2 regions of the Streptomyces sp. x-19 genome follow, and region 1 is predicted to be linked to the other one. Evidence: riboswitches for the same ligand, from Rfam matches in the RefSeq annotation. Region 1 holds a riboswitch; the other holds the start of a gene.
What was found. Region 1 has a riboswitch for cyclic di-AMP ahead of ACLJT4_RS37520 (transglycosylase family protein). Riboswitches for the same ligand answer to the same signal wherever they lie in the genome.
Positions count from the first base shown of each region.

Region 2: linked by a shared signal. The riboswitch ahead of ACLJT4_RS40225 (peptidoglycan DD-metalloendopeptidase family protein) and the one ahead of ACLJT4_RS37520 (transglycosylase family protein) in region 1 are both predicted to bind cyclic di-AMP.

Region 1 covers NZ_JAJPWK010000031.1:18,637-22,813, reverse strand. Annotated here, with positions in the region: gene eno (phosphopyruvate hydratase) at 1-895, opposite strand, end outside; gene ACLJT4_RS37520 (transglycosylase family protein) at 1,204-1,887, opposite strand; cyclic di-AMP (ydaO/yuaA leader) riboswitch at 1,895-2,064, opposite strand; gene ACLJT4_RS37515 (transglycosylase family protein) at 2,324-3,325, opposite strand; gene ACLJT4_RS37510 (cytochrome P450 family protein) at 3,581-4,177, opposite strand, start outside.
Region 2 covers NZ_JAJPWK010000042.1:18,712-22,888, reverse strand. Annotated here, with positions in the region: gene ACLJT4_RS40235 (PP2C family protein-serine/threonine phosphatase) at 1-650, shown strand, start outside; gene ACLJT4_RS40230 (DUF2332 domain-containing protein) at 685-1,803, opposite strand; cyclic di-AMP (ydaO/yuaA leader) riboswitch at 2,216-2,372, shown strand; gene ACLJT4_RS40225 (peptidoglycan DD-metalloendopeptidase family protein) at 2,384-3,784, shown strand; gene ACLJT4_RS40220 (aldo/keto reductase) at 3,892-4,177, shown strand, end outside.

The DNA.
Region 1 (4,177 bases):
AGAGCGGGTCCTCGATGGAGACCAGCGGGTAGGCCGCCACGAGCTCCTCGTAGTACTCGGTCATCTCGGCGGCCGAGCGCTCCTTGCCCTCGAACTGGTACTTGCCGTCCTTGTAGAACTCGGAGGCGGCGGCGTCCATCGCGAGCGCGATGTCCTGGCCGGGGGCGTAGCCGGCTTCCTTGATGGCTTCGAGGATCAGGTCCAGGGCCTCGCGGTTGGAGCCGAGGTTGGGGGCGAAGCCGCCCTCGTCGCCGAGGCCGGTGGCCAGGCCCTTGGCCTTCAGCACCTTCTTGAGGGTGTGGTAGACCTCGGCGCCCCAGCGCAGCGCCTCGGAGAAGGACTCCGCGCCGATCGGCGCGATCATGAACTCCTGGATGTCCACGTTGGAGTCGGCGTGCGAGCCGCCGTTCAGGATGTTCATCATCGGGACGGGCAGCACGTGCGCGTTCGGGCCACCGAGGTAGCGGAACAGCGGCAGGTCGCTGGCCTCGGAGGCGGCGTGCGCGACGGCGAGGGAGACGCCGAGGATGGCGTTGGCGCCCAGCGAGCCCTTGTTGTCGGTGGCGTCCAGGTCGAGCATCGCCTGGTCGATCAGCCGCTGCTCGGTCGCGTCGTAGCCGACGAGCTCCGGGCCGATCTGCTCGATGACGGCGAGGACGGCCTTCTCCACGCCCTTGCCGAGGTAGCGGTTGGGGTCGCCGTCCCGGAGCTCGACGGCCTCGAAGGCGCCGGTGGAGGCGCCGGACGGCACAGCGGCACGGCCGGTGCTGCCGTCGTCGAGGCCGACCTCGACCTCGACCGTGGGATTACCTCGCGAGTCGAGAATTTCGCGGGCTACGACGACGTCGATGGACGGCACGTTGTCTCCTTCGTGGGTGTCTGGAGTTCTCGGCATGAGCCTAACGGCCCCGGACGGATCCGCTCGCCTGTGGCCCGCTCCGTGGGACGAAAAACCCCAACAAGCAGGCTAAAAGCCCAGTTCACGGGAGGTTTACGGGCAATGTTCGCTGAGCGGGGAACGTCGCGCCGGGCCGTCGGCGAGGCCCGGCGATCGGTGCACGTCAGGACGGGCGCCGCGGTCAATCCGGGCGGGGCGGCCGGACCACGGCGGGTTTCCGGGGCCCGGGAACGGAGAAGCCCCGCCGTGGCGCGCTCGGGGGTACGCGCCGCGGCGGGGCAGCTCTCTCGGGCAACCGGGACGGCTCAGATGCTGAGCTTCTGGCCCGGGAAGATGAGGTTGGGGTTGCCGCCGACGACGGACTTGTTGGCGGCGTAGAGCGCCTTCCAGTGGGTGCCGTGCGCCTTGGCGATCTTGGCGAGGGTGTCGCCGGCCTTGACGGTGTAGGTGTCGCCGGAGCGCTGCGACTGCTGCGGGGCCGGCTGGGCCTTCTCGGCCTTCTCGCGGACCGGGGCGGACTTCTTGGTGGTGCCCTCGGTCTGCTTGCGGGCCTCGGAGGCGCCCTGGCTCTTCTTGACGGTGGCGCCGCCGGACGGGTCGACGTTGGCGGCCGGGCCACCGGAGGTCAGGTTGCCGGCGCCGGCGCAGGACCAGGCACCCGGGCCCTGGATGGCGAGGAGCTTCTCGGCGGCGGCGATCTGCTGGGACTTGGTGGCCAGGTCGGCGCGGGCCGCGTACTGGGTGCCACCGGCGGCGGCCCAGCTGGAGTTCGAGAACTGCAGGCCACCGTAGTAGCCGTTACCGGTGTTGATCGACCAGTTGCCGCCGGACTCGCACTGGGCGACCTTGTCCCAGGTCGCGACGGAGGCGGCGGAAGCGGAGGTGGCACCCATCAGCGGGACGGCGACGGCGGCGCCGGCGACACCGGCCAGGGTGGCGACGCGGACGGCCTTGGAGCTGCGGCGGTGCTTGCCCTTGTTGATCAGCATCGTGCGTTCGTTTTCTCACCGACGCCTACGAGGTGAGCTGTCGGGTTCGGGCCGTGTGAGCTGCCCGGCCGCGTGTACTGGACACGCGACTTCACCCCAAGCCGGCTGACCCGTCTTCACGGGCGGGGCCGGCACTTACCTTGGGTCCCCCGCTCCTGCCTTCGGCGCTTGCGCGTCGTCGACTCCGACCGCCGGCAGGACTCGGCGTGCGATCGAAGGGCCCGCTTTGGCGAGCGGTCCTGACCGTAATCAGTAATCCCGTTGGTGTTCAAACCCCATCTTCTGAACCAAGTTGACCGTTTTTGATCATCGCGGTGGTCATTTCCGCAGGTCGGCACCGGTATGAGAACGGGGGGCGAACCGGGGTCCGCCCCCCGCAACGAGAGCCATATCTCACTTTTACGGAACGCCGCGAAAAACGACGAACTGCCGGTAACTACCCCTCTGTCCGGCCGAGATCGAGCAACTGGCCGGGGTGGATGAGGTCCGCGTCGGCGCCGATGACGCCCTGGTTGCGGTGGTAGAGCGCGGGCCAGCCGCCCGGCAGGTCATGGCGGTCCGCGATGGCTGACAGGTTGTCACCGACGCGCACGCGGTAGCTGCCGGTCTCCGCCGGGGGCGTGCGGGGCGTCTCCCCGCCGCGCGAGGCGTGCCGGCCGCTGCCGCCGTCCCGGTCCTCCGCGGGGGCCGCGCCGTCGTCCGGCGTGCCGCGGTGCTTGCCGGCGGCGGGCGGCGTGCCGGGCTCGGCGGGCCGGTCGGGGCCGGTGGAGCCGGTGGAGCCGGACGGGGACGTGGGGGTGCTGGGGTCCGCCGGGTCGGACGGCGTGCCCGACGGGGAGTCGCCCGGCGTCGCGGAGTCGGACGGGGCGGGGGTGGCGGACGGGGAGTCCGTCGGGTCCGGGGTCGCCGGGGGCGCGTCCGGGGCGTCGGTGCCGGCGTCGGCACCCGCGTCGGTGCCGGTGCCGGAACCGGCGGAGTCACCGTCGGACGGTGCGGGGGTCTTGCTGCCCGGACCTGCCTCGCCCTGGTCCCCGGCCGCGTCGGAGGGGTCGCCGGTGCCGGTGTGGCCGTGGGTCGGGCGGGGCGCGGGCCGGGTGGTGGCGCCGGGGTCGACGGCGGGCTTGCGGCCCCCCTTGGTCAGCCCGGCCTTCACCGCGCAGCTGGGGAAGGCGTCCGGGCCCCGGTCGTCGAGGATCGCCTCGGCCACGGCTATCTGCTGGGCGCGGCTGGCGAGGTCGGGGCGGGAGGCGTAGGCGGAGCCGCCGTAGTCGTCCCACATCTCCTGGGTGAGCTGGAGGCCGCCGTAGAAGCCGTTGCCGGTGGCGGAGCTCCACACCCCGCCGCTCTCGCACTGCGCGACGCGGTCCCAGGTGGACGCGTCGGCCGCGTGGGCGCCGCCCGCGGTGAACAGCGGGAGGGCCAGGCCCGCGCCGGTCACTCCTGCCGTGACAAAGATGGCCGGTGCTTGTCTGGGGCGACGGTGTCGGCCGTTCCCGGAACGCATGCGGTTGCCTTTCGCGCGGCGGTTGAGTTGTCGGACCGGTGTCGGCGGGGACACCGGGCGGCATCCCGGGGCCGGCCCCGATCGTCGGTGGAAAGGTAACCGGGGTCACGGGCAGTCACAAGCCGGTGTAGCGGAGATCACGCAATGGTTACGCAGCTGACGAAGTGTCAATTACGGGATGGCGCCCGGTCAGGACGGCTCGGGCGTGAACTCCACCGGCAGGGTGCGCAGTCCGCGCATGATGAGCCCGCCACGCCAGCGCAAATCATCCGGTTCCACCGCAAGTCGGAAGTCCGGCAGGCGGGTCAGCAGGGTCGCCAACGCGGTCTGCCCTTCCAGCCGGGCCAGCGGGGCACCGAGGCAGTAGTGGATGCCGTGCCCGTAGCCCAGGTGTGGGTTGTCACGCCGGGTGAGGTCGAGCACGTCCGGCTCGTCGAACCGCGCCGGATCCCGGTCGGCGGCGGCCAGCACCACCAGCACCGGGTCCCCCTCGGCGATCCGCTGCCCGCCGAGCGTCAGCGCGCGGGTCGCGTACCGCCAGGTGGCCAGCTCCACGGGTCCGTCGTAGCGGAGCAGTTCCTCGACGGCGGTGCCGAGCAGTTCGGTGTCGCCGACCGCGAGCGACTTCTGGAGCAGTTCGCGCTGGGCGGGGTGGCGGAGCAGGGTGTAGGCGCCGTTGCCGATGAGGTTGACGGTGGTCTCGAAGCCGGCGAAGAGCAGGATGAAGGCCATCGCCGCGGCCTCGTTCTCCGTGAGGTGCTCGCCGTGGTCGGAGGCCCGGATCAG
Region 2 (4,177 bases), on a different contig from region 1:
GTGCCCGCATCGGCGGTGACCTGCACGCCATCCAGGACACCCCGCACGGCGTGCGGATGATCGTCGGCGACGTCCGGGGCAAGGGGCTGGAGGCCGTCGAGGCCGCGGTCGTCGTGGTCGGGGCCTTCCGCGAGGCGGCGGAGCAGGAGGCCACCTTGGAGGCGGTGGCGAGCCGGCTGGAACGGGCGATCGAACGGGAGGGCGGGCGCCGCGCCGGCCTCGACCAGGACGAGGGCTTCACCACGGCCGTCCTGGCGGAGGTCCCCGCCGGGAACCAGTCCGTGCTGCGCATCCTCAACCGCGGCCACCCGTCCCCCCTGCTGCTCACCCCGGACGGCGGCCTACGGGAGCTGCCCCCGCACACGGCGGCGCTGCCGCTGGGACTGGGCGACGTGGCCGGGTGGCCCGACCGCGCGGACGAGACGTTCTTCCCCGCCGGGGCGCTGCTGCTGCTGTTCACCGACGGGGTGACCGAGGCCCGCGACCGGGCCGGGCGGTTCTACGACCCGTGCGCCCGGTTGCGCGGCAGCCAATTCAGCGGCCCCGGGGACCTGTTGGACGTGGTGGTCGAGGACGTCGCCCGGCACACCGGCGGGGGCCCCGCCGACGACATGGCCCTGTTGGCGGTCCAGCGGCCCCTGGAGGCGTAGCGCGGGGCGTCGGTGAACGGGCGGGGTGGCCGGGTTACGGCAGCGGCGGACGCAACCAGTGCACGCTCTGGCCGTGCGGCCCCGTCAGGGCCACCGGGCGCTCGTCCAGGGCGAGGGTCAGCGACATCGGGTCCCCCGGCCCGAGGGACCGGTGCTCCGGCGCGGTGATCCACGGCAGCACGCCGTGGTGCTCCTGGGAGATCCAGTGACCCGGGCCGTCCCGTTCGGCCAGCACCGACCGGACGAGCCCGGCGAACTCCTCGCGCCGGGCCGGCGGGAGGTAGTGCAGCACCGCGCTGTGGAAGACGACGAGCGTCGCCCCGGCCGGTACCCGGGCGGCCAGCGCCGGCAGTTCGTCGATCAGGTCGCCGCGCACCACCGTGGGCCGCGGCGACGCCCGGACCGCCTCGACGGCCGCCGTGAGCCGTGCCGACCGGGCCTCGTCGCCGGGCCACACCAGGGCGTGCAGCCAACGCAGGTCGTCCGGCGACCCGACCGGGTCGAGCGGTTCCAGGTCGATGCCACCGCGCCAGACGACCTCGGGCCGCGCGCCGGGCGGCACCGTCGCGCCGTCGTCCCAGGGCGCGACCCCACTGGTGCGGCAGGTGAAGGCGACCGGGCCGTCCGGGGCGCCGGCCTCGACCGGCTCCCCGTGGGGGCTGGGAGGTCCGTCGGGGACGTACCGGTAGCGGTACCGGTCGGGGTGCAGGCACAGCCCCGCCGACGTCCCGACCTCCAGGAGGGCCAGCGGCTGCGGCAGACGGGCCAGCAGCGGCAGTAACGCGGCGCAGCGGGCCGGCTCGTTGGTCTGGGTCGCGCGCCGCATGATCACCGCGCGGACCTCGTCCCAGTGCCGGACCGTCCACTCGCGCCACCGCCCGTACGCCGCCTCGCCGCGCGGCCCCGACTCGGCGTGCGGGCCGTCCAGGTAGCGCACCGCGGCGAGCAGCAGGTTCGGCTGCTGCTTGTTCCCCGAGGGCAGCGAACGGGCCAGCAGTTCGCAGATCTCGTCGTCCTGGCCGATCCGGGCGGAGAGTTCCTCGTGCGCGTCGGACCGGCCCCGCGCCTCGTGCCAGGAGAACTCCCGGTACCGAACCGCCACGTCCCGTGGGGTGTTGACGGTGCTTCCGGTGTTCGCGACGTTGACGACCATGAGGCGACGTTACCGCCCTCACGTTCCGTAACTGCGGGGCGTCCCTCCGCATAACGACTGGTGCACAATCGCCGCGAGATCGTTTGGCGATGCCGCGCCAACTCGCCCTGTTTGCGGTCAGACTGGGGGCAAAAGTCCACGCCAGAGCTTCTTCGGGGGGCTTGCGGAACCCCCGCGGATTCGTGGGAACGCTTGGATTTCCCGCACCGTCTCTATTACTGTCCGATAACGGAGCGCGGTCGTCCCAGCCGTCGCCAATGGCGGCACCGCGCGCCGACGCCGAATCCTGCACGCGCTGTTCCCGCACCTCCAGAACGACCCTTGAGCCACCCGCCCGAGCCAGCTTTCCGCACGGCGCGACCCCCGTCCTCGACCCGAGTCGGGTCGCCCGGATCGGCCGGTTCCGGGGGTCCTGTCGGATCCGCCTGGAATTGCAGGGAATTGAGTAGAGGGAACCGGGGAACCACCACCTTGGGGTGAATCGGGCGCCTCTCGCCAGGGGGTGCCGGTAGGAGACCTTCCTGCTCCGAACCCGTCAGCTAACCCGGTAGGCGAGAAGGAAGGAAAGGAGTGCGCCCCCGTGGCGTCCAACAGGCCCGCCCCCCATGCTCCGTCCGCGTACGGCCTCGGTGGTCCCGCCGACTTCGGTGGCCCGGTCGGCTTCGGCGGCCCCGCCGGCTTCACCGTTCCCACGACCGTCGGTGACCCCGCCGGCGTTCCCGCCCCCACTGCCGTGAGCGGCCCCGACGACGTCAGCGCATTCGCCGCTGTCGATGGCCCGACCGACGGCGGAGCTCCCGCTGGAGCGCCCCAAGACCCCTCGCCGTACGGCCAGTTTCCGGGGCAGCGGTCCCCCGGTGAGGTGTTCTCCCACGACCTGCTGACGCCGGAGCCTTCGCCCCAGGGCGCGCCGGGCGGCGCCGAGCCGTCGGCCGGCCCCGCCGGTGCGGACGCCGGCGACGGATGGCCGCCGGCCGACGAGTCGGACGCCGGCGACGCATCGGCCCGCCCGGTCCGCGGCAAGCACCGGGTGGCCAAGCAGCGCAGCGGCGGGCTGGCGCGCGGCGGCACGGTGCTGGGCGTCGGCGTGATCGCGGCGGTCGGCGCGAGCGGGGTGGCCGCGGCCGAGGACCGGCCGCCGGTGCCGATATCGGTGCCGGACCCCGGTGGCGTGGTCGACGACGCCACCGGGGCCCTCCAGGACGCCGGCCCCCGCACGGCCGACGCCGGTGCCGCGCCCGTCGCGACGCCCGCCGGCACGGACTCCGCAACGACGGCCTCCGCCCCCGCGGTCGGCCCCGCCGCGTCCCGTCCGCAGGGCGACGACGCCACCGCGGGCGGCGCACCGGGCGCGGGGCCGGCCGAGGCGCTGCGCCACCGCATCCTCCAGCAGGCCGACGGCCGACCGGGGGCCGCGGAGGCCGAGACCGGCAGCGATGCGGACGCCGGACCGGACGCCGGCCCGGCGGACGAAGCAGCGCCCGACGCGGCATCCGGAACGGCACCCGAGGCGGCGGCCGAGCCGGCTGCGCCCGCGTCGCGGGCCCGCCCGGCGGCGTCGGACGACCGGCCCGCCGACGGGGCGGGGACCGCCGTCGCCCCGGTCTCCTCGTACACCCTCACCACCGGCTTCGGGCAGGCCGGCGACCGTTGGGCCGCGGACCACACCGGACAGGACTTCGCGGCCCCGACCGGCACGCTGGTCAGGGCGGTGCACGACGGCACCCTCACCCAGGCGGGCTGGGCCGGCGGCTACGGCTACCGCATCGTCCTCACCCTCGACGACGGCACGCAGCTCTGGTTCTGCCACCTGTCCTCGATGGTCAAGACGACGGGGCGGGTGCACGCGGGCGACGTCATCGGCCGGGTCGGCGCCACCGGGAACGCCACCACGCCCCACCTCCACCTGGAGGTCCGCCCGGACGCCGGCGCCCCGACGGACCCGCTGCCCTGGTTGCGCGACCGCGGGGTCACGGTCTGACGGGCGCACGGAGCCGGAGCCGGCCGCCCGGCCGCGGGGGAACGACTCCCCGCGGTCGGGCGGGTGCGGAGGGAACAACTCCGCGTACCCGGGCGTTGGCACGGAGCATGACCGTGACACACGCCCAGAGCTCCGCCCCCACGCCCAAGTCGCTCGGTTCGCTGTCCGTCTCCCCGCTCTGCCTCGGAGGCAACGTCTTCGGCTGGACCGCCGACGAGGCCGAGTCCTTCGCCGTGCTCGACGCCTACGTCGCCGGCGGCGGCAACTTCATCGACACCGCCGACGTCTACTCCGCCTGGGTGCCGGGCAACAAGGGCGGCGAGTCCGAAACCGTCCTCGGCAACTGGCTGGCCGCCCGCGGCAACCGCGACGACGTCGTGATCGCCACCAAGG